Regions from separate parts of the Clostridium sp. genome, predicted to be linked through region 2. Evidence: a T-box and tRNA genes for the amino acid it is inferred to sense, from the RefSeq annotation. Region 2 holds a T-box; the other regions hold tRNA genes.
What was found. The T-box of region 2 lies ahead of LKE46_RS00815 (valine--tRNA ligase). A T-box ahead of a tRNA ligase gene usually reads a tRNA of that ligase, here a tRNA-Val.

Region 1 (5,889 bases), 2.6 Mb from region 2:
AGGGAAAAGGTGTAGTATTAAAGGAACCATCAGTAGTAGCAATAGATAAGAATCAAAATAGGGTACTTGCTGTAGGTAAAGAAGCATGGCAGATGATTGGAAGAACTCCAGGTAATATTGTTGCCATACGTCCTATGAAAGATGGTGTTATTTCTGACTATGATGTAACGGAAAAAATGTTGAAATATTTTATAGGAAAAGCTTGTGGACGTAGAAGGACTACACCAAGGGTTGTAATTTGCGTGCCCTGTGAAGCTACGGAAGTTGAAAAAAGAGCTGTAATTGATGCGGCACAGAATGCAGGTGCAAAAAAGGTATTTTTAATTGAAGAACCTTTGGCGGCAGCAATAGGTGCTGGTATTGATATAACAAAACCTGAGGGAAATATGGTAATTGATATAGGCGGTGGAACTACGGATATAGCCGTTATTTCTCTGGGAGGAATTGTGGTGAGATCCTCTATTAAGGTAGCAGGAGATAAATTTGATGAGGCAATAATTAAATATATAAGAAAACAGCACAAGTTAATGATAGGTGAGAGAACGGCAGAAGAGCTGAAGATAAATATAGGCTCGGCATTTAAATCAGATGATGATATGGGGATGGATATAAGAGGACGAGATTTAATTACGGGTCTCCCTAAAAATATATCGGTTTCATCTGATGAAATGAGAGAAGCACTGAAAGATACGATAAATGCCATAGCTGATACAACCCATGCAGTGCTTGAAAAAACCCCTCCGGAGTTAGCTGCTGATATTGCAGATAAGGGAATCATCATGACCGGAGGAGGATCACTTTTACATGGATTAAATAGTTTAATACAGCAGGTTACGAGTGTACCCGTGTATGTAGCAGATGATGCAGTATCCTGTGTAGCTCTTGGAACTGGCAAGGTTCTCACATATCTGGATAAGATGGAGCTTACTTTTAGCGGAGATGATATAACTCTGGTTGATTAAGTTATATATTTTCAATATTGTCATTGAGATACAGATAATATGCATGAATTAGGGAGTTAAGTATCACTTCTGACATAGAGAGAATTAAATTTAATCTTATATTATTTGAACTGCTGAAGATATTTTTACCTGTATTTGAATCCACTATGCCAATTACTGAAGTTTCTCCTACATTTGGCAGGGATTTTCCTACTCCTTTTCCTGGATGAATTGGAAAATCTCTTACTTGTATTTCGCCTATATTATTGATATCTCCGAGGCAAGCGTCTATGCCTATTATGTTGCATTCCTTATGTTGAGATGTAATATGCTTTAGTTTCATGTCAATATTTAGGGCATGTATTGGTTCCTGTATTGTACCATATACAGGAAGAGGGAAATGTTTATATTTGAGCAATGTGCCTACCAGAGGTCCGAGGCAGTCACCTATATATCTGTCAGTACCAATACAAACTATGATTGTGTTTCTATCAATATAATTTCGTAGAGAACTTGCTAATTTATAATATGCCATAGGAGTTTTATAGTTAACCTTTACTTTATTCAAAATTTTCACCTCTTCAAATTGTGTTTTGTTGCATAAAATGTGAATATGTAGCCGTTTAAAACATCATATATAATTTATATGAGGCAGCATAAAAAATTAGAATAGACAATGTGGCAAATATAAATTGTGAAAATGTGATTTATTGAGAAACATAAAGGAATGTTGAGTTAAATCAATTTAAATGCGGGAATACACCAAAAATGAAATTTGAAAAAGGAGTGCCTAAACGATATACTAACATAGGTCAATGCGTGTGTTAACTGATGACAAGTTACATAGTAAGCTGGCATAGCTCAGATGGTAGAGCAACTGACTTGTAATCAGTAGGTCGTGGGTTCGATGCCTATTGCCAGCACCATAAAAATGGAGGAATTCCCGAGTGGCTAAAGGGGGCAGACTGTAAATCTGTTGTCATTGACTTCGATGGTTCGAATCCATCTTCCTCCACCAATTTAGGGCGCATAGCTCAGCTGGGAGAGCATCTGCCTTACAAGCAGAGGGTCACAGGTTCGAGCCCTGTTGTGCCCACCATATTAAAATATTGAATAGGCTGGCATAGCTCAGATGGTAGAGCAACTGACTTGTAATCAGTAGGTCGTGGGTTCGATGCCTACTGCCAGCACCATAAAAATGGAGGAATTCCCGAGTGGCTAAAGGGGGCAGACTGTAAATCTGTTGTCATTGACTTCGATGGTTCGAATCCATCTTCCTCCACCATAAAAAAACACTATAGAAAGTGTTTTTTATTTTATAATTTAAAACTCTTATCAAGAGAGGTGGAGGGAAAGGGCCCTGTGAAACCCGGCAACCAGTAAATATGCTAAGGTGCCAATTCCTGCAGTTATTCCTGCGAGATAAGAGAGTTGATAATGCTTATTAACCTCTTTTTTATAAAAGAGGTTTTTTATTTTTATGTAGATGGAGGGGAAAAAGATGAAAAAGTTGTTTACTTCTGAGTCGGTTACAGAAGGGCATCCAGATAAAATGTGTGATCAAATTTCAGATGCTATACTTGATGCAATAATGGCACAGGATCCTGAAGGAAGGGTAGCTTGTGAAACTATAACTACAACAGGAATGGTTTTAGTTATGGGTGAAATATCAACTAAATGTTATGTAGACATTCCTAAAATAGTTAGAAAAACTGTGAAGGAAATAGGCTATACAAGGGCAAAGTACGGCTTTGACTGCGATACTTGTTCAGTAATATCCTCAATAGATGAGCAGTCATCAGATATAGCTATGGGAGTAAATGAGGCTTTTGAAGCTAAATCCGGTACAATGGACAAGGAAGATGCTATAGGTGCGGGAGATCAAGGAATGATGTTTGGCTTTGCTACAAATGAAACTCCGGAATATATGCCGCTTCCAATAAGTATGGCACACAAACTTGCAAAAAGGCTGACAGCCGTTAGAAAAGATGGGACCCTTTCTTATTTAAGACCGGATGGAAAAACACAAGTTACGGTGGAATATGAAAATGACAAACCGGTAAGGATAGATACTGTAGTTGTATCATCACAGCATGATCCACATGTAAGTCAGGAACAGATAAGCAGGGATATAATAGAAAATGTTATAAAACCAACAATACCATCCAAATTTTTAGATGATAATACAAGGTATTTTATAAATCCTACAGGTAGATTTGTAGTCGGGGGTCCACAGGGTGATTCAGGACTTACAGGAAGAAAAATAATAGTTGATACTTATGGTGGTTATGGAAGACACGGCGGAGGTGCATTTTCCGGAAAAGATCCAACCAAGGTTGACAGATCAGCTGCTTATGCAGCAAGGTGGGTTGCAAAAAACCTTGTAGCATCAGGGCTGGCCGACAAACTGGAAATACAGCTGGCCTATGCTATAGGTGTTGCTAAACCGGTATCCATAGAAGTAGATACCTTTGGTACCGGAAAGATTTCAGAAGACGACATAGTTGATATAGTAAATAAAGTATTTGATCTAAGACCAGGAGCAATAATAAGAAATTTGAATTTGAGAAGACCTATATATAGACAAGTAGCGGCATATGGGCATTTTGGAAGGACAGATATAGATGTGCCGTGGGAAAAGTTGAATAAGGTGGATGAAATAAAAAAATATTTATAACAGTGGGCACGCATCTAAAATGATGCGTGCCTAATGTGTTATAATTGACTTATTGATATAATTTTTAAAAGTAGGGAGATTTTATGCAGGAAATACAAGGTATTATAGATGATATAGTATTCCAGAATGAAGATAATGGATATGTGGTTGCCAAATTAAAAAACAAAAGCGGTGTTGTGACTATAGTCGGGAATGTACCTTTTATTATGGAAGGACAGAATTTGAAATTTATGGGAGAATGGGTAACCCATCCGCATTTTGGACAGCAGTTTAAAATCAAATATTCCGAAGAAATAATACCAGATACTAAAGTTGGTATTGAAAGATATCTGTCATCTGGAGCTATATCTGGTATAGGACCTGTTACTGCAAAAAAGATAGTCGATAAATTTGGAGATAAGACTCTGGATATAATGGATAATCATATTGAAAGATTGAGAGAAATAGAAGGAATAGGAGAAAAAAAAATAAATCTTATATGTGAATCCTATTCAAAACAAAGTGAGGTCAGGAATATAATGATATTCTTGCAGACCTATGGAATAAGTGCGAATCAGTGTGTGAAAATACATAAAAGATTTGGTGCGGACTCCATAAAGACGGTAAAAGAAAATCCATATGTTCTTACAGATGAGATATCTGGAATAGGATTTAAAATTGCAGACAGGATAGCAAGAAGTCTCGGAATAGAAGCTAATTCGCCTTTCAGGATACAAAGTGGAATAAAATATATAGTAAGCAGGTTCTGTAATTTTGGGAATACATATATGCCGCTTAAAAAGCTTGTAGAGGAATCGGAGGGTGTACTTAATGTAACAAGGGAGGAAATAGAGGAGAATATATATGATAGTTCGCTTAAAGGAAAACTTAAGCTGGAAAAATCAAAAGATGAAATCTGTGTATTTTTACCTACCTACTATTACTGTGAACTTAGTGTAACAAAAAAAATTTTGTATCTTCAATTCAATAAGTATGATGAAATAAATATAGATATAGAAAAAGAGATTACAAATTTTGAAGCCTTGAATAATATACAATTTGCCGAATCCCAAAAAGATGCAATAAGGGGCGCATTTCAAAATGGAGTAGAGATAATAACGGGAGGTCCTGGTACAGGAAAAACTACGATAATAAATTGTATAGCTGATATATTTGAAAAATTAAATATGAAAGTCCTTATGGCAGCACCTACAGGAAGGGCTGCAAAGAGAATGTCTGAATCTACAGGAAGAGAATCAAAAACCATACATAGACTTCTTGAAATGGGGGTACCTCGTGATGAAGAGGCATTGTTCTTTTCAAAAAGTGAAGAAACGCCCTTGGAATGTGATGTAGTTATAATAGATGAAGCTTCCATGATAGATATAATGCTTATGAATAACCTGCTGAAGGCAATATCCATTGGAACGCGAATTATAATAGTAGGAGATTCAGATCAACTTCCTTCGGTGGGACCGGGTAATGTACTTAGGGATTTCATAGACAGTAAATGTATTAAAGTAATAAGATTAAAGGAAATATTCAGGCAGTCAAAAGAGAGCATGATAATAGTAAATGCACATAGAATAAATTCTGGTGAAATGCCGTTTATAAACAAGAAAGATAGGGATTTCTATTTTATAGAATGCACGGATCCAAATAAGATATTGGATACTTTAATTGAATTGGTAAATACCAGGCTGCCTAGATTCAATAAATCATGGAATAAATTGAATCATATCCAGGTGGTTTCTCCTATGAGAAAAGGTCTTCTGGGAGTGTCAAATCTCAATAAAAAATTGCAAAATATCCTGAATCCTGAAAGTTCTGATAGGAAACAAAGGGAATTCAGAGATACAATTTTTAGAGTAGGTGATAAAGTCATGCAGACAAAAAATGACTATTCCCTGAATTGGACACTGCTTTCGGATAAAGAGGAGAAGGGACTTGGCATATTCAATGGAGATGTGGGATATATAGAAGATATAGATAATGAAAATAATAATATAACTGTAATATTTGATGATGACAAGAGAGTCATATATGATAATATATATTTAGATGAAATTGAGCTGGCATATGCAATAACTATACATAAAAGTCAGGGAAGTGAATTTCCAGTAATTATAATGCCGGTATTTATGGGATCAAATTTTTTTATGAATAGAAATTTATTGTATACAGCTATAACAAGAGCAAAGCAGATGGTTGTTCTTGTAGGTGATTTGAAGGCACTTAAATTTATGATAGATAATAATAGAAGTTTTGAAAGATATTCGTTATTAAAAAATA
Region 2 (5,889 bases):
GGAGGCTGTAGAGCAACCAACTATATAGCATTTTTGAGGAAGGCATTGAAGGAAGCGGGAATGCAAAATATACCTGTAATATCCATAAATGTTGTTGGAATGGAAAAAAATCCGGGATTTAAAATTACACCGGGACTTATCAACAAGGGAATAATGGGACTTGTATATGGAGATCTCCTGATGAGGGTATTGTACAGGGTAAGACCTTATGAAAGAATACCGGGTTCTGCAAATTCTCTGTATAAAAGATGGGCTGAAAAATGCAAGGGAAATGTGAGAAATGGAAGTCATGTGGAATTTAAGCAGAATATATATAACATAGTAAGGGAATTTGACAATCTGGAGATAAATAATGTGAGAAAGCCGCGTGTGGGAGTAGTAGGCGAGATACTTGTAAAATTTCATCCAACTGCCAATAATGAAATTGTCAAGGTTCTTGAAAATGAAGGGGCTGAGGCAGTAGTTCCGGATCTAACGGACTTTCTGCTCTACTGTGCTTACGATGCAAAATTTAAACATGAAAATCTGTCGGGAACATTGCTGAGTGAAATAATAAAAGGTGCAGGTATAAAGTTCATCGAATATTATAGACGGCACATGAAAATTGCATTGAAAAACAGCTGCCGTTTTTCACCGCCTTCTGACATAGAAGAACTGGCAGAGGGGGCGTCCGGTGTGCTTTCTCTGGGAAATCAGACAGGTGAGGGATGGTTTTTGACAGCTGAGATGATAGAGCTTATAAAAAGCGGCACCAGGAATATAGTATGTATGCAGCCTTTTGCATGTCTCCCGAATCATGTGACGGGCAAGGGAATGATAAAGGAATTGAAGAGGAAATATCATGGAAGCAATATAGCTGCCATTGATTATGATCCCGGTGCAAGTGAGGTCAACCAGCTGAACAGGTTGAAGCTTATGCTCTCCGTTGCCTTCAAGTCACTTAAAGATCAGGAAGCCTTTGAAGCTGAAAGCAGTGAGTTTATGGGCAAACCTGCATTTGCGGATGATATAAATAAATAATGATTAATGGAAATGATTTTGTGAAAAATAGTTTTTCACAAAATCATTTTTTATTTCATACTATGGACTAGTATAAAAATTATATGGGGGACAAGTATGAAAAAACATAAAATAAGTATTTTGGCACTTCTGTTCAGCTTTGTAATGGCAGCTTCAATTTTTTCAGGATGCGGAAGCAGCAAGAATGGAGATAAAAGCCTTAAAAAGGTAAGGTTGAACGAGGTTGCAAGATCCGTATTCTATGCACCTATGTATGCAGCTATAAATGAAGGCATGTTCAAAAAGCAGGGGCTTGAGATAGATATTACTACAGGACAGGGAGCAGACAAGACAATGCAGACTGTGTTGAGTAAAAACGCCGACATAGGATTCTGTGGTCCTGAACAGGTAATATACATCTATAATCAAAAGAGAGAGGATTATCCTATATTATTTGCACAGATGACTACAACCGACGGTTCTTTTATGGTAAGCAGAAAAGATGAGAAAAATTTTAAATGGCAGGATTTGAAGGGAAAGAACATAATAGGTGGAAGGCCAGGGGGAGTACCGGAAATGGCGCTTGAGTATGCACTTAGAAAAAATAAAGTTGAACCTGGAAAAGATGTGAATATTATAACGAATCTTGCATATACTGCAACATCAGGTGCCTTTAAGTCGGGTACGGGAGACTATGTTGCACTTTTCGAACCTACTGCAAGTATGCTTGAGAAAGATAAAAATGGATATATAGTTGCCTCGGTAGGAGGAGCATCGGGAAGCCTTCCATATACCTGTTACTTTGCAACCAAATCCTATATTTCACAAAATCCTGATGTTATAAAGAAATTTACCAAAGCCATATATGAAGGTCAGGTATGGGTTCAAAAACACAGTGACAAGGAAGTTGCAGAATCTATAAAATCATTTTTCCCTGGTACTGATGAAGGAATACTCGAATCTGTGGTCAAAAATTATAGAAGTATAAATGCATATGCACTGACACCGGAAATCAAACAGGAAAACTTAGATAGATTAATGGATATAATACAGTCATATAAATCCAGTTTAATACCACAGAGACCTCCTTTTGAAAAAATAGTTGACAATTCCTTTGCAAAGGAAGCTGTAAAATGATAAAAAATTCTTGACAGTTCTTCAATTAACGTTATAATTATAATGTATAAATTGAATTACAGTACTGACTGTGAAGAAGAGTAGTAGAAATAACACGGTATAAAGAGAGGAAAATTATTAGTTGAGAGATTTTCCATACTATATTATTTCGAAGGTAGCTTTGGAGTTTCTTTATTGAATGCAAGTAGATAAAGACGGTTGTTTCCGTTAATTATTTAAGAGTCTGCATTATAGGTTTGTATGCTGCAGAAAAAAAGGTGGTAACGCGAGTCTTCGTCCTTTATTGGATGAGGACTTTTTATTTTTAAAAGAAAAGGAATATTACAAATAAATAAGGAGGATTTTTATGTCAGAGAAAAAAGAGATATCAACAACTTATAATCCAAAACAATTTGAAAAGAGAATTTATGACAACTGGCAGGAAAAGGGATACTTCAGTCCGCAGCCGGATGACCATAAAAAACCATATACTATAGTCATACCCCCTCCAAATATAACTGGCAAGCTTCATTTGGGCCATGCACTGGATGACACAATACAGGATATACTGATAAGAACTAAAAGAATGCAGGGTTATAGTGCATTATGGGTGCCCGGCGAGGATCATGCAAGTATAGCTACAGAAGTAAAGGTTGAAAAAGAACTTTTAAAGGATGGTATCAAGAAGGATCAAATAGGAAGAGAAGCATTTTTGGAAAAAACATGGGATTGGACTCATGAATACAGGGCAAGAATTGCCAATCAAATAAAAAAGCTTGGCAGTTCTGTAGATTTTACAAGAGAAAGATTTACCATGGATTCAGGACTCAACAAAGCAGTCAGAAAATTTTTTGTGAAGTTATATGATGATGGACTTATATACCAGGGCAACAGGATAATAAACTGGTGTCCAAAATGTCAGACGGCACTGTCCGATGCTGAAATAGAGTATGAAGAGCAGGAAGGTCATTTCTGGCATATAAAATATCCCATAGTAGGAAGTGACAGATATCTGGAAATAGCTACTACAAGGCCGGAGACAATGTTTGGTGATACTGCAATAGCTGTAAATCCCAAAGATGAAAGATACAAGGATCTAGTAGGGAAAAAAGCCATATTGCCAATAATAAATAGAGAGATTCCAATAGTTGAAGATGATTATGTCGACATGGAATTTGGAACAGGTGCTGTCAAAATAACACCTGCACATGATCCTAACGATTATCAGGTTGGAAAGAGACATGACCTTCCTGAGATAATAATAATGAATGAGGATGGAACAATAAAGCTGCCTGGAACCAAATACGACGGGTTGGACAGGTATGAAGCAAGAAAACTGGTAATAGAGGATTTGAAGCAGCAGGGTTTTCTGGTAAAAATACAAGAACATGTACATAATGTAGGATGTCATGACAGGTGCGGCACTACTGTTGAACCTATGCTTTCAAAGCAGTGGTTTGTAAAGATGAAGTCACTGGCAAAGCCGGCAGTTGATGCAGTTAGACAGGGAAAGATAAAATTCGTACCTAAAAGGTTTGAAAAGATATATTTCAACTGGATGGAAAACATACAGGACTGGTGTATATCGAGGCAGCTCTGGTGGGGTCATAGGATACCGGTGTGGTACTGCAAGGACTGTGGTGAGGTTATTGTATCCATGGATGAGCCTGAAAAATGTACGAAATGCGGTTCTAGTAATCTGGAACAGGATAAGGATGTGCTGGATACCTGGTTCAGTTCTGCACTATGGCCGTTTTCAACGCTTGGATGGCCTGACAATACCGATGATCTTAAATACTATTATCCAACAAGTACGCTGGTTACAGGCTATGATATAATATTTTTCTGGGTGGCAAGAATGGTTTTCTCGGGACTTTACTGTATGGATGATATTCCATTTCAGAATGTACTCATACATGGAATTGTCAGAGATTCTGATGGAAGAAAGATGTCGAAATCTCTCGGAAATGGTGTTGATCCTATAGATGTAATAGATGAATATGGGGCAGATGCACTCAGGTTTACGCTCATTACGGGAAATTCCCCTGGAAATGATATAAGGTACTATCCTGAAAGGGTGGAGGCTTCCCGAAATTTTGCAAATAAGATATGGAATGCATCCAGATTTGTGCTGATGAATATGGATGAAGATCTTATGAAAAAATATTCAGAGTGCAAAAATTATACTGAAGCAGATAGATGGGTATTGTCCAAATTGAATACACTTGTAGGGGAAGTTACTGAAAATATAGAGAAATTCGAACTTGGGATAGCATCGCAGAAGATATATGACTTCATCTGGGGAGAATTCTGTGACTGGTATATAGAACTTGTAAAGCCGGTTATGTACGGTGACAATGAAGAAGCAAAAGGTGTGGCCTATAATGTATTGAACAGGGTGCTGACTGTAAGTCTGCAGCTTTTACATCCAATAATGCCGTTTATAACTGAAGAAATATATACTCATCTCTATAACAGGGAATATGAGTCCATATGTATATCCAAATGGCCTGATTATGATGAAAAATTAAAGGATATGGAAGCTGAACGGAATATGGACTATATTATAGAAGCGATTAAGGCTGTAAGAAATTTAAGAACAGATATGAATGTCCCTGTTTCAAGAAAAGCAAAGGTACTTCTGCATATAACTGAAGATAAAGCAATAGGAGCCTTTCAATGTGGAGAAGATTATTTCAAGAAACTTGCTTCTGCTTCTGAAGTTCAATTTCTTGAAGATGAAAATGAAGTACCTGAAAATGCAGTTTCTACAGTTACAAAAGGAGCCCAGATATTCATTCCACTCTTTGATCTTGTAGACCGGGATAAGGAATTGGAAAGGCTGAACAAAGAGAAAACAAGACTTATGGGCGAAATAGAAAGAGTTGAAAAGAAGCTCAAAAATGAAAAATTTGTATCCAAGGCACCTGAGAAAGTAGTAGAGGGAGAAAGAGCCAAGGGTGAAAAGTACAGAGAGATGTTTAAAACTGTTTCAGAGCGAATAGATAGTTTGAATTAGTTAGGTGTGAAAGAGTATGAATTATATGGAAGCGCTGAATTATATAGAGAGTACGGCCAGATTCGGAAGCAATCTCGGGTTGGAAAGGGTTGAAAAATTACTTGAATTGCTTGGAAATCCACAGGAGAGGATAAAGTGCATACATGTAGCAGGTACAAATGGCAAGGGCTCAATAACAGCAATGATCAGTAAAATATTGAGTACATCCGGTTATAGAGTTGGAATGTATACATCTCCACATCTGGAAGTTTTTGAAGAGAGAATACAGATAAACGGAAACAACATATCCAGGGATGATCTTGCACTGTCAGTTACAGAAGTATCAAAAGCTGTTGACAAGGTATTGGAACTTGGATATGACAATCCCACGGAATTTGAGATAGAGACCTGTGTCATGTTCCACTATTTTGACAGGAAAAAGGTTGATTTTGCCGTAGTGGAAGTCGGACTTGGCGGAAGACTGGATGCAACCAATGCAATACCTCCCTTTGATGTGGGAACCGGTGGAGGCACGATTTTGAGCGTAATTGCATCCATAAGTTATGACCACATGAAGATTCTTGGAGATACTCTTGACAAGATAGCTTATGAAAAAGCGGGAATAATAAAAAAAGGTATTCCCGTAATTCTGTATCCCCAGAAAAAAATTGCAGAAAAAGTGATAGAGAACATATGCTTTGAAAAAAAATGTAGGCTTGTGAAAGTACCATGCAATTCTGTCAAACTGGTACAGAAGGGGAAAATAGACAAAAACA
Region 3 (5,889 bases), 2.8 Mb from region 2:
AATTTTCTACGGAAAATGCAAGCGGAAGTACTTCCCAGGCTGCGAATGTAATGGAAGCTCTCGAAGCAGGCACAAAGCTTCTTATGATAGATGAAGATACTTCTGCAACAAATTTCATGATACGTGACGGAAGAATGCAGAAACTCGTATCTAAAGAAAAAGAACCCATCACTCCTTTTATTGATAAAATAAGGCCATTATACAAGGAGCATGGAGTTTCAACTATTTTGATTGTAGGAGGATCTGGCGACTATTTTGATGAAGCGGATCATGTTATAATGATGGATGAGTACATTCCAAAAGATGTTACAAAATTGGCAAGGGAAATTACAAAGGCAGAAGGTTACAAAAGAGAAAAGTCAGGAGAAAATAACTTTGAGGATATTACGCAAAGAGTAATTGCCAAATGTGGATCAATTCATAAAGAAACCCATAATAAAATCAAAGCCAAAGGCAAACATCTTATTATATACAATAAATCTGCAATTGATTTAGGCGGATTGGAACAGCTTGTAGATGACAGCCAGACAAATTGCATCGCGGCAATGCTGGAATTTCTCGAAAAGAAAATAGTGGATGACAAGATAACAATTTCCCAAGCTGTAGATAAATTATTTAAACAGATAGATGATTTCGGAATGGAATCCATTTTCCCATATCAGAATTGTCCGGGTAATCTGGCATTACCAAGGAAATATGAAGTCCATGGGGCGATAAATCGATACAGAGAACTCAATATTAAATAACCTGCAATAATTTTACACTAACCTTTGACTTCGGAACTTAAGAATAAATTTTTTAATTCTTATCATAATCATTTTGCGTAGCAGGTACTTGCTGATGTTGTCCAGCACTGATTTACAGTAGCTATCGAACATTTCACAAAGCCGCTTTTCTCCATCCGAGAGAGTCGACATACTTGTTACCCCCTTCCGGTGCTAAATAACCGGTGCTTGCCCATTGCCCTCCTTATGTTTATATAGGTTGCAGCAGGCACCCGAAATCGGAAAGGTATTGTTTATATTTTTAGAAAATAAAGGCGACGAACTGAATCATCAGCCACCGCTTTTCTATCCCATAAAGAGTATTCTACAACTATGTCGATTACAAAGCACTTTTTGAAGCGATTACCTTGACCTTCCTATCGTTCTTTAATATTGCTTGTCCAGCGATTCGCTCTTTACAAGTGGTCAAATGACTTGTTTCAATTCTCTTTCTGTGGTGTCCGGATTTTTATCATCGTATTAGCGACTTCCTGTCCACTTATCAAAAGCACAATTCGATGATCGCCCGATAATGGCGACGGGTTGTCATATCTTACCAGTTGTGTGTTCACATTCCGGATCAGTGTGCGGCAGCCCTTGAGTGGCAGTTTGTCCCATGTTTCATCCATTACGGATGCGATAAAATCTGCCGTATGAAAAGCGCGGTATGCCGATTGAATTTTTCTACCAAAGTCCAACAAAAAATCTCTCGTATAAATATCTTTTAATCGTTCCACCAGCCTTATCGCTTCCCCTCAAACAACGATTGCATAGGTTACAGCAGCTTTACCGCTACAAATTAGGAATATCTCAGACCGAATGAGGCAGAAATAATCCTCATTCACGCTGTTTCATTATTGCCAGGTAATCTGCAGAGGATTTCTGTCTACCAACCGTTTAAAAGTATAGATCGGATATCCTACTAAAAAAGTACCCGTGATAGTTCTGTTTTCCGGAAGCTTCAAAAGTTCAAGAAGTGGTTCATATCCCGCTGCAGCGCAATATTCGAACAACCCTGACCAGCAGGTGCCAAGTCCGAGTGTCGGTGCGTAAAGCTGAGCATACGTGAGTGCAAAATGGGTGTTGTCTCGCCCGAGAGCGAACCTGTTTTTTTCCGCCGTGGAAATGGTCAGGCAAGGCGTGTCCCTTAGAATGGTATCCTCGCCGTTTTCACGGTAGCAACGGATAGTATTGGCGATATTCTGCGCCCACGGGGATTTTCCCAAGGCCCCGTGTTTCAGATCCTCCCCCGCCCAATCGGCGACTACGACCTTCGGGTCGTGTTCCCCCATGTCAAGGGTCCCCCGGCAGACTTCTACGCAGAGCTCGCATTGCGTGCATTTGTCCTGATCGACCTGTATGAAACTCTCTGTTTCCATCAACCTTATTCACCCGCCAATACAATATTTAACGCCTTGATTTTCCCGCTTTCGAGGGCAAAATGAAAATCCAGGGGAATTGGGCTGCCCTCGAAGCTGCCAGAAAGCGTGGCGGTGACAACCGTTTCGCCGTTTTTCTCCACACAGCCGGTGATTTCAGTCATGACCTGAGCACCCTTGTTTGCCTCCAGAATATGTCCACTGACGGCTTCGGGACCATGATATTCCTTTGCCTCGTCAACCAACACGACATCCGCTGCAAAGCAGCCTGCAAGCAGTGTGTCGTCATAAACATCGGAGGCATGATAAAAGGCTGCAATCGGTTGCGGCAACGGGATTGACCTGCCGTTGGAGGAAAGAACGATGCGCAGGCGCGTGACTTTATCCCCCTTCACCGTAAAGTGAAAATCAAGATATAGCGGGTCCGGCAGCCCGGTCTTGTCATAGTCTCCGTCTGATTTTGCAGTGACCACGATCTCTTCTGCATCCTGAACGGCATTCGTGACTTCCAGCATCAGATGGTCGCCGAAATAATCGCGGTCGCTCCACTCTTTGATGGCGGTTTTCCCTCGATATTCCCTCCCCTCATCTATGACGACAGCGTCCTCGGCAAAGGTTGAAAGGAAGGTCACAGAATCGCCCGTGTTTGTCGCCTGAAAATGTGTCTCTATCGGTTTTGGTAATTGAAATTTATTGTTTGTCATGATCATCATTCTCCTGTTTTCATGATTTATAGGGCTATCCACCACTATATTTCAAGTATACCGGCCATAACATGACGACATCGGGTCAAGTTATCATTTTTTATTTTTATATTTCCAAATGACTTCGTCCAGTTTATTCTGAATCATTTCGCGTATATTCTGTGGAGCCAGAACTTCAACATCAGCTCCAAAAGAAAGGATATAGTTAAACAGCCACTTACTTTCCGGCAAAGCGGTCACAATCGTAAAAGATCCGTCTTGATTTTTAGTGATCTCCTTTTCATTAAATTCATCAAATACCCGGTAGGCTCCATGGGGAGAAATCTGCAATTGTACATCGATCCACTTTTGGGTTCTCTGTTCCTTTTGATCTTCTGGCAACTCTTCCAGTAATCGATCTGCAAAAATCTCTTGCGTTATCTGGACATCGGACATACGTGAGATTTTGAAAGTTCTATATTCATTTTTGGATAGGCAGAAGCCTTGCAGATACCATGCATGAACCTTAAAAAGGAGTTTTACAGGTTCAACCTTCCTGTGACTTTTTTCCCCGGATGCATTAAAATAGTTAAATTCAATGATCTGGTGATTAAGGATGGCATTTTTGAGGATCGTAAATTCACATGTTTTATTTTTATCACTACCCCAGGGCGATCGATCTACCTCAATCCAATTGGTTTTGCTTTTATTAAACAGACTGCTTAATTTTGAGAGCACCCTGTCTGTTTCCGGATTCTGTGTTATGGTTAAACTCTGCAATGCAAATAGTATCTCATCCTGCTCAATTTCCGAAAGGACAGATTTATTAAGGACATAATCATCGAGCAACGATATGCCTCCACCTTTTCCCTGACTTGCATAAATGGGTATTCCCGCTGAAGACAGCGTATCAATATCTCGATAAATTGTTCTTACGGATACCTCAAAGCGTTCAGCCAGTTCTTTGGCAGTAGTTATTTTTTTCCCAAGCAGGATATATACAATTTCAAACAGCCTATTAATTTGCATATCATCACCTCAGCATTATTATAGATTTTATAACTTGACAATAATATGTCATGTTATAAAATTCAATATTATTCAAAATTACAGAATAAGCCAGAATAGTTTCTGCTTTTTTGATGCTTCTTAAACTTTTACACAAAAGGTAAGGTATTACCACAGGGGGTTGTGCATCTTATCACAATATGGGTTCAAAAAACAAAAAAGCCGCCTTTCGAGACGGTCTAAATTTTATATAGAATGAGAAAAAGCCAAGTAATACTCAACTTTTCTGCACATCAACATTGTATCAATATTAACGTTTGTTTTTGGTGGAGACAGGGGGGCTCGAACCCTCGACCTTACGGATGTGAACCGTACACTCTAACCAGCTGAGCTATACCTCCAAATACATCAATTTATCTTTTATTAATCAGAACTGTTTTACATCTGGCGGAAGCGGTGGGATTCGAACCCACGAGACGTTGCCGTCTACCTGATTTCGAGTCAGGCCCGTTATGACCACTTCGATACGCTTCCATATTTAATTTATTGCATAATTAACATTTCTGCAAAAATACTACTTATTTATTATACAGAAGAAAAGTAGATAAATCAAACTAATTATTTTATCCTCTTTGATTTAAAAAATTTTTCGAGAATCTCACTGCAACATTCACTATAAACCCATTTGACATCTACAAAACTATTTATACTATCATTTTGAACCAAATTTAAAATAGATCCACAAGATCCACAAGTCGGATTGAATGTTCCTATATAAAGTTTATTAATTCTGCATTGAACTATAGCTCCTGCACACATTGGGCATGGTTCTAAAGTTACGTACATGGTGCAACCACTTAATCTCCAATTTCCTATTCTTTTAGAAGCAGCTTTTATGGCAAGTATTTCAGCGTGACAGGTAACATCCTTTAATGTCTCTTTAAGATTATGAGCTCTTGATATTATTTTATTATCTCTGACTATAACAGCACCTACAGGAACTTCTCCCAACTTAAATGCACAATTAGCTTCCCTTATTGCTTCTTGCATAAAATCCATTTTATCTCCATATATTATTATAATGTTAACTTTCTATATATTATATTGAAACTTCTACCATTTTAATTTAAACTTAGGTTATGAGAACATTAATTTTGCATAAAAAATCCTGCAAAGTCAATTTACAGGAGTACAGTAGTTAATTTTATGTGGTGCACCCGAGAGGAGTCGAACCTCCGGCACGCGGTTTAGGAAACCGCTGCTCTATCCTACTGAGCTACGAGTGCATGGATGCTATTACTCTAATATTCTATTATATATTATTAACATTGTCAATTTTTTTGTAAATTTTTATTATTTTAAATACAATAAAGGAGGATTTAACCCATGTTAAATGAATTAAAAAGTCTGTTCCTAGCTGGTATTGGTTCTGCAGCATATACCTATGAAAAAGCAGTAAAATTAATTGAGGAAATGGTTAAAAAGGGGAAAATAACTGTAGAAGAGGGAAAGCAACTATCTGAGGAATTGAAGAAAAATGTTTCTGCAAAGAAAGAACAGATAAAACCTTTAAATAAAGAGGAACTTCTTTCTATATTAAACAACTTAAATTTTGCTTCAAAGGAAGACATAGCATCTATAGATGAGAGATTAAAAAAAATAGAGGAAAAAATAAATAATAACTAAAGTCCAGTTGGACTTTAGTTATTATCTTAAAAAATGCAAGAAAAATCATCCAAACGCTTTAAAGAAATTATGAAGGTATTAGGAAAATACGGATTCAAATTTGTAAGCACCAGGGGAAAAAAATCTCCTGAAAATTTAAGAATGGCCTTTGAAGAACTTGGCCCAACCTTTATAAAAATAGGCCAAATTCTTAGCTCAAGACCTGACATGCTACCTTCAGAATTTATCAACGAACTCTCAAAACTCCAAGATGATGTGCCACCTGAAAAATTTGAGGATATAAACAATGTTTTTTTCAGCGACTTCAATAAAAATATAGAAGAATGTTTTTTTAAATTTGATGAACATCCTTTTGCTTCTGCATCTATT
Region 4 (5,889 bases), 2.9 Mb from region 2:
TCCGTAGTATATTGTACTTTAATGTGTTTGATAAGTAAATATATCAATGGAATTTTCAAAACATAAGAGTTATATGGTATTATGTAATTAACTGTTTACTTAGGAGATGAATAATATTGTTGAAAATATATGCTGTGTCAGACTCTATTGGAGAAACTGCCGAGCAGGTGGCAAGAGCTGCTGCATGTCAGTTTTCTGAAAGTGTACAGGTTAAAAAAGTACCGTACGTTAAAAGCTATGAAAATGTGAATGATTTTATAGATGGTTTAGAGAGCAAGGACGGCATACTCATAATATCTACTATAGTTCTGGTAGATGTAAGGGAGTTTTTGACCCGCAGATGCATTGAGAGCGGTATACCTATAAACAATATACTCGGACCGTGCATAAGCATGGCTGCGAGAATTTTAAAAACAATACCTGACTATAGACCGGGAGCTGTCTGGCAAATAGATGCAAAATATTACAAGAAAATCAAGGCAATGGAGTTTGCAGTCCAGTATGATGACAGCAAGAATAATGCAGGTATAAAATATGCAGATGTCATATTGATCGGACTTTCCAGAACTTCCAAGACCCCTCTTTGCATGTATCTTGCAAATAAAGGAATAAAAGCTTTAAATATACCCCTTATGCCGGAAGTCCCAATTCCAAAAGAGTTGTTTGAAGTCAGTCGGAAGAAGATAGTAGCACTTACAATTGATCCAATACAGCTTATAGAAATACGAAAGCGCAGATTGGACAGCTATCATAGGTGTTTTATAAGTATAAAGTATGCAGATGAAGAAAGGATACTTCAGGAACTGGAGTTTTCCGATAAACTTATAAAAAGATTAAACTGTAAAGTAATAGATGTAACTAAAAGGGCAATCGAAGATACTGCATTGATGATAATGGATTATATAGGCTATGCAGATGAAAATTCCTATTAAATTCGAGTACTTTATACAAAATTTTAAGGAAATGATAAAAAAAAGTGTTGACACTTTAGAAAATATTTTGTATTATAAGATATGTCGGGTCACGAGAGAGGCTTGGCAGTAAAGGCCCCTTGGTCAAGTGGTTAAGACACCACCCTTTCACGGTGGTAACAGCAGTTCAAGTCTGCTAGGGGTCACCATTGTATGTGGGCGCATAGCTCAGCTGGGAGAGCATCTGCCTTACAAGCAGAGGGTCACAGGTTCGAGCCCTGTTGTGCCCACCACATAGCAATTATAATGGCTCAGTAGCTCAGCTGGTTAGAGTGCCGGCCTGTCACGCCGGAGGTCGTGGGTTCGATCCCCATCTGAGTCGCCATTTGTATTTTATGTTTGAAGTATAGATGTGTTAAGTAAGGGCCCCTTGGTCAAGTGGTTAAGACACCACCCTTTCACGGTGGTAACAGCAGTTCAAGTCTGCTAGGGGTCACCATTGTATGTGGGCGCATAGCTCAGCTGGGAGAGCATCTGCCTTACAAGCAGAGGGTCACAGGTTCGAGCCCTGTTGTGCCCACCACATAGCAATTATAATGGCTTAGTAGCTCAGCTGGTTAGAGTGCCGGCCTGTCACGCCGGAGGTCGTGGGTTCGATCCCCATCTAAGTCGCCAATATGCTGGCATAGCTCAGCTGGTAGAGCAACTGACTTGTAATCAGTAGGTCGTGGGTTCGATGCCTACTGCCAGCACCAGAGGTCACTTTATTTTAAAAACATTTTTTAAAATAAAGTGATTTTTTTATGTTGTTTTAAAATAAATATTGAAATAATCAAGCATATCACTTATAATTTAATAAAAAGTTATGAATGGGGTGAAATATTTATTAAATTTATAATATAAATTTAATAATACAACTATGAATAAGGAAATTGCGGTATTGGTGGACAATGAAGGAAAAGTAACATCATTTTTAGAACCTTCATTTGTGAATGTATATATAATGGAAAATGATGCCTGGAAAATAAAGAATAGAATAGTATATCAGATTGATAGTACATCTGATATAAACTTAATCAGACGAAGAATTGATAAAATGATTGAATCACTTGGAAACTGTAAAATTTTTGTGGCAACCGAAATCGCAGGGATACCTTACAACATTCTTGAAAGGTCCGGAATCAATTCATGGGAAATAAGTGGAAAACCTTATGAGTTTTTGGATTATGTAATTGAAAAAGAAGAAGAGGAGGAAAAAAAGTTAATAGAAAGATCCTTTAAAAGTAAAAATGATGAAATGCATTATATTGTTGAAAATGGTGGCGGCGGAAAGTATTTTGTAGATTTTATCGAAATACAAAATAGCAACTCCAACATTACTACTAAAAAAGTATTAATACCGTTTTTTGAAAAGAAGGATTTTTCCGAGTTGACCATAAACTGCAGCCACATCCCAGGATGGATGCAAAGAGAGCTCAATAGATTTAAATTAAAGTTAGATGTACAACAGAATGGTGTGAATAAATTTAAAGTTATCGTAACACATGAAAAATAGAGAATATATACAGGGCAGAAAGTAATTCTAGAGCTTCCTTCCCTGTATATTCTGCTTTATTCGTATATCTTCACCAAAAAATTTACATAGAGTAAAGTTCCCAAGAAGTCTTGAAGAAATTCTTTCAGAATATATCTTTAATATTTCTTCTAGGTCGCAATTTGTAGATATAAGTATTTTTTTTTCATTCAATAATCTGATATTCAATATGTTAAATAACTCAGTTTTAGAGAAATCAGTTATTTGTTCTGACCCGAGATCATCTATTATCAGAAGATCACAATCTAAGATGAGATCCTTAAGATCTCTGTTGTTTCCAAATCGTATATCTCTTAGATCCTGGATCAAGGTTTCTGCAGTCCTATATACAACTAGACAGCCTTTATCCAGCAGTTCTTTTGCTATACAATTTGACATAAAGCTTTTTCCAGTTCCGGCAGTTCCATAAAAGAACAGATTTTCTTTTGAAATATTAAAGTTTTCAATAAAGTTCCAGCATTTGGAGGCGATATTTTCCATGTTTTTTCTTGGACTTATATGTTCTCCAAAGCTTTTATCAGAAGAGAATAATTCCGGATTATAATTTTCAAAGTTGTTTTTTTGCAGCATATTTGTCAGATGAGAGTTTTTGTAGTATAGATTTACTAATTTTTGATTGTAGCACGTGCATTTTTTAGTACCTATAAAACCAGTGTCTTTACACTTTGGACATCTATAGTGGATTTCTAGATAGTCCATAGGATAGTTGTTTGCAACCAACAATTCAGATTTTTTTATTCGCAGCTCTGTAATTTTTTCTCTCATCTGCTTTAAGTGAAATTGGCTGCTCTCGGGAGTGTTTACAAGTTGTGTAGATAATTTGATTGAATATAAACCTATCTGTCTCTCTATATCCAGGATTTCCGGCAAATTTTCCTGTATTTCCCTTCTCCTGTTGTCCAGAAGTTTTTTTTCTTCACTCCTTATACTTTCATATATATTCATAATAGCAGAATGATAACCTTTAATCATTATTATCCCATCCTAACAATTTCTTTTCCAGGTCTTTGAAGTCGTAGCTTCTCTGTTTGAAGTTATTAAAAGTACTGTTTTTAGAATTAGTATTACTGGTATTTGAATAGTTTGACTTCTTGATTTTTTTCTTGTCCTTTTTGTCGATATCGTCCAGTGTCTTGATTTTTTCCTTGTTCCAGCTGCTGAGTATCCCATCTATATATTTGAAATCGGCTTTATTGATCCTTTTAAAACATATATCACAGGCTTTGAGTATGACTTCCACGGGAAACTTGTATGTATACAGCCATTTGGTGAAAATTTCTTCCTGAGGTTTCATTATTTCTGCATCCTTTATTCCTAAATAGTTAAGTATTTTGTGAATATTTATCCATTTATCTTCATGTTTCTTGATAAATGACTGTGCATCGTTTATATTTTTTATTTTTGCATCAAACCAGGAAATGGCAATTTTTTCAATATATCTGCTGTCGGATTTGCCTTTCAGGACACAGTATTGAATTAAAAGCAATATGATTTCGGGAGAAAAATTAAAATCCTTCAGCCAGCTTATGTACATTGTAATTTCTTTTGAGGAGAGAGGCCTTCCCAATAGTTTTTCTATATCATTAAGCATTTCTTTTGTAGAATTTCTATTTAATTCCTCAACTATATCAATACTGTCATTGGGTTTTTTATTGTTATATTCGCTGAGATCCAGAAATTCTATACTGTAATTTCCCATCTTGTCTACCGGGACTATTTTAACTACGTTTTCTTCATCCCAGTAATTCCATGCATTTATTACATCCGTTTCCAAAAGATGAAGTGCAGTTGCTATAACTTCGGAACTTACGCCCAATTCACCGGATTTACAATATTTTAGCCCCAGAAGATATACCTTTACAAATTCTCCCCGGGCTTTCGGCATAAATTTATCTATGAAAATGTTATTAACAGGAGTATAGTTTGAATCTCTGTTATTGAATATAAAAGTACTCATGTATTAATACCTGCCTTGTATGGTTTTTATACTTTACGATATATCCTAATAACTAATTATATCAAATCATGAAGGCTATAACAAATTATTTGAAGCATTTGACAGGTAAATTCTTTTAATATATACTTTGATTATCAAATTATTTGACAATCAAAAATTATTTCAAAGGAGAGGATCAAATGGGATTACCTCCGCTTATTATAGGAAATTTAATTGCGGATGTTCCAATCATACAGGGCGGCATGGGTGTTGGAATTTCGGGATACAGACTTTCCCAGGCTGTAGCAAATCAAGGTGGAATTGGGGTAATATCCGGAGTTCAAATAGGATACAGAGAACCTGATTTTGAGACGAATACAAAAGAAGCCAATGTAAGAGCTCTGAGAAAGGAAATAAGAAAGGCCAGAGAATTAAGTCCTGATGGTATAATTGGCGTAAATATAATGGTAGCCGTAAGTGATTATGATGAAATGGTCAGGACCTGTGTGGAGGAAAATGCAGATATTATAATATCCGGTGCGGGAATTCCTCTTAAATTGCCTGCACTTGTAGAAGGAAGCAGCATAAAGATAGCACCTATTGTATCTTCTGGAAAAGCTGCATCAATTATAATAAGGCACTGGATAAAAAAATATTCAAGGATACCTGATATGATAGTTGTAGAGGGACCTCTGGCAGGAGGACATCTTGGATTTCATATAGAACAACTGGAATCAGGAAATGAGAGTCTCGAACAAATTGTACCGGAAGTTATTGAGGTAGTAAAAGTATTTGAAAATAGATATGATAGAAAAATTCCAGTAGTAGCTGCCGGTGGCATATATACGGGAGAGGATATTGCAAAATTTTTAAAGCTGGGGGCATCAGGGGTTCAAATGGGAACACGCTTTGTAGCCACAGAAGAATGTGATGCAAGCATAGAGTATAAAAAAATGTATGTAAACTCCAGGAAGGAAGATATAAAGCTGATTAAAAGTCCCGTTGGTCTTCCGGGAAGGGCAATAGAAAATAAGTTTATTAAAATTGCGGAGCAGCATAGAATTGTCCCTGATAAGTGTTATAACTGCTTGAAGAAATGTAATCCTAAAAACACACCTTACTGTATATCAAGGGCTTTGATCAATGCTGTTGAGGGTAAGGTAGATGATGCACTTATTTTTGTAGGAAGCAATGCTTATAGAATAGATAAAATAGTAAAAGTGAAAGATCTTATTGAGGAACTGATTTTCGAGGCAGAGAAGATGTATAATATTTGAACTTGGAAAAGTAATGGCTGTGGGATATTTGAATCATTCGCTTAGAAAGGTGATTTGGTGAATAAAGATATAAATATTATAAATAAATTGTTGGTGGATATTTTTTATGACATATTACAGATAGAACAGAAATCTCTCCAGTATGCATCTTTTAAGGATCTGTCAATTTCA

Region 1: it has a tRNA-Val gene. The T-box ahead of LKE46_RS00815 (valine--tRNA ligase) is inferred to sense a tRNA for this amino acid. The anticodon was not compared.
Region 3: it has a tRNA-Val gene. The T-box ahead of LKE46_RS00815 (valine--tRNA ligase) is inferred to sense a tRNA for this amino acid. The anticodon was not compared.
Region 4: it has a tRNA-Val gene. The T-box ahead of LKE46_RS00815 (valine--tRNA ligase) is inferred to sense a tRNA for this amino acid. The anticodon was not compared.

What each region holds. Positions count from the first base shown of each region.
Region 1 covers NZ_JAKVOI010000001.1:2,766,440-2,772,328, reverse strand. Annotated here, with positions in the region: gene LKE46_RS13595 (rod shape-determining protein) at 1-962, shown strand, start outside; gene yyaC (spore protease YyaC) at 964-1,509, opposite strand; tRNA gene LKE46_RS13585 (tRNA-Thr) at 1,792-1,867, shown strand; tRNA gene LKE46_RS13580 (tRNA-Tyr) at 1,875-1,959, shown strand; tRNA gene LKE46_RS13575 (tRNA-Val) at 1,965-2,040, shown strand; tRNA gene LKE46_RS13570 (tRNA-Thr) at 2,059-2,134, shown strand; tRNA gene LKE46_RS13565 (tRNA-Tyr) at 2,142-2,226, shown strand; SAM riboswitch class I at 2,271-2,370, shown strand; gene metK (methionine adenosyltransferase) at 2,443-3,618, shown strand; gene recD2 (SF1B family DNA helicase RecD2) at 3,702-5,889, shown strand, end outside.
Region 2 covers NZ_JAKVOI010000001.1:129,430-135,318, forward strand. Annotated here, with positions in the region: gene LKE46_RS00805 (2-hydroxyacyl-CoA dehydratase) at 1-1,020, shown strand, start outside; gene LKE46_RS00810 (ABC transporter substrate-binding protein) at 1,117-2,136, shown strand; T-box leader at 2,198-2,420, shown strand; gene LKE46_RS00815 (valine--tRNA ligase) at 2,483-5,134, shown strand; gene LKE46_RS00820 (bifunctional folylpolyglutamate synthase/dihydrofolate synthase) at 5,151-5,889, shown strand, end outside.
Region 3 covers NZ_JAKVOI010000001.1:2,944,702-2,950,590, forward strand. Annotated here, with positions in the region: gene LKE46_RS14455 (ABC-ATPase domain-containing protein) at 1-746, shown strand, start outside; gene LKE46_RS14460 (nitroreductase family protein) at 1,619-2,143, opposite strand; gene LKE46_RS14465 (nuclear transport factor 2 family protein) at 2,149-2,847, opposite strand; gene LKE46_RS14470 (helix-turn-helix transcriptional regulator) at 2,941-3,855, opposite strand; tRNA gene LKE46_RS14475 (tRNA-Val) at 4,159-4,235, opposite strand; tRNA gene LKE46_RS14480 (tRNA-Ser) at 4,280-4,368, opposite strand; gene LKE46_RS14485 (nucleoside deaminase) at 4,453-4,893, opposite strand; tRNA gene LKE46_RS14490 (tRNA-Arg) at 5,044-5,120, opposite strand; gene LKE46_RS14495 (phasin family protein) at 5,221-5,520, shown strand; gene LKE46_RS14500 (ABC1 kinase family protein) at 5,554-5,889, shown strand, end outside.
Region 4 covers NZ_JAKVOI010000001.1:3,065,395-3,071,283, forward strand. Annotated here, with positions in the region: gene LKE46_RS15150 (pyruvate, water dikinase regulatory protein) at 117-932, shown strand; tRNA gene LKE46_RS15155 (tRNA-Glu) at 1,046-1,120, shown strand; tRNA gene LKE46_RS15160 (tRNA-Val) at 1,129-1,204, shown strand; tRNA gene LKE46_RS15165 (tRNA-Asp) at 1,220-1,296, shown strand; tRNA gene LKE46_RS15170 (tRNA-Glu) at 1,336-1,410, shown strand; tRNA gene LKE46_RS15175 (tRNA-Val) at 1,419-1,494, shown strand; tRNA gene LKE46_RS15180 (tRNA-Asp) at 1,510-1,586, shown strand; tRNA gene LKE46_RS15185 (tRNA-Thr) at 1,591-1,666, shown strand; gene anfO (Fe-only nitrogenase accessory protein AnfO) at 1,831-2,466, shown strand; gene LKE46_RS15195 (ATP-binding protein) at 2,494-3,477, opposite strand; gene LKE46_RS15200 (DnaD domain protein) at 3,470-4,462, opposite strand; gene LKE46_RS15205 (NAD(P)H-dependent flavin oxidoreductase) at 4,642-5,718, shown strand; gene LKE46_RS15210 (MarR family winged helix-turn-helix transcriptional regulator) at 5,776-5,889, shown strand, end outside.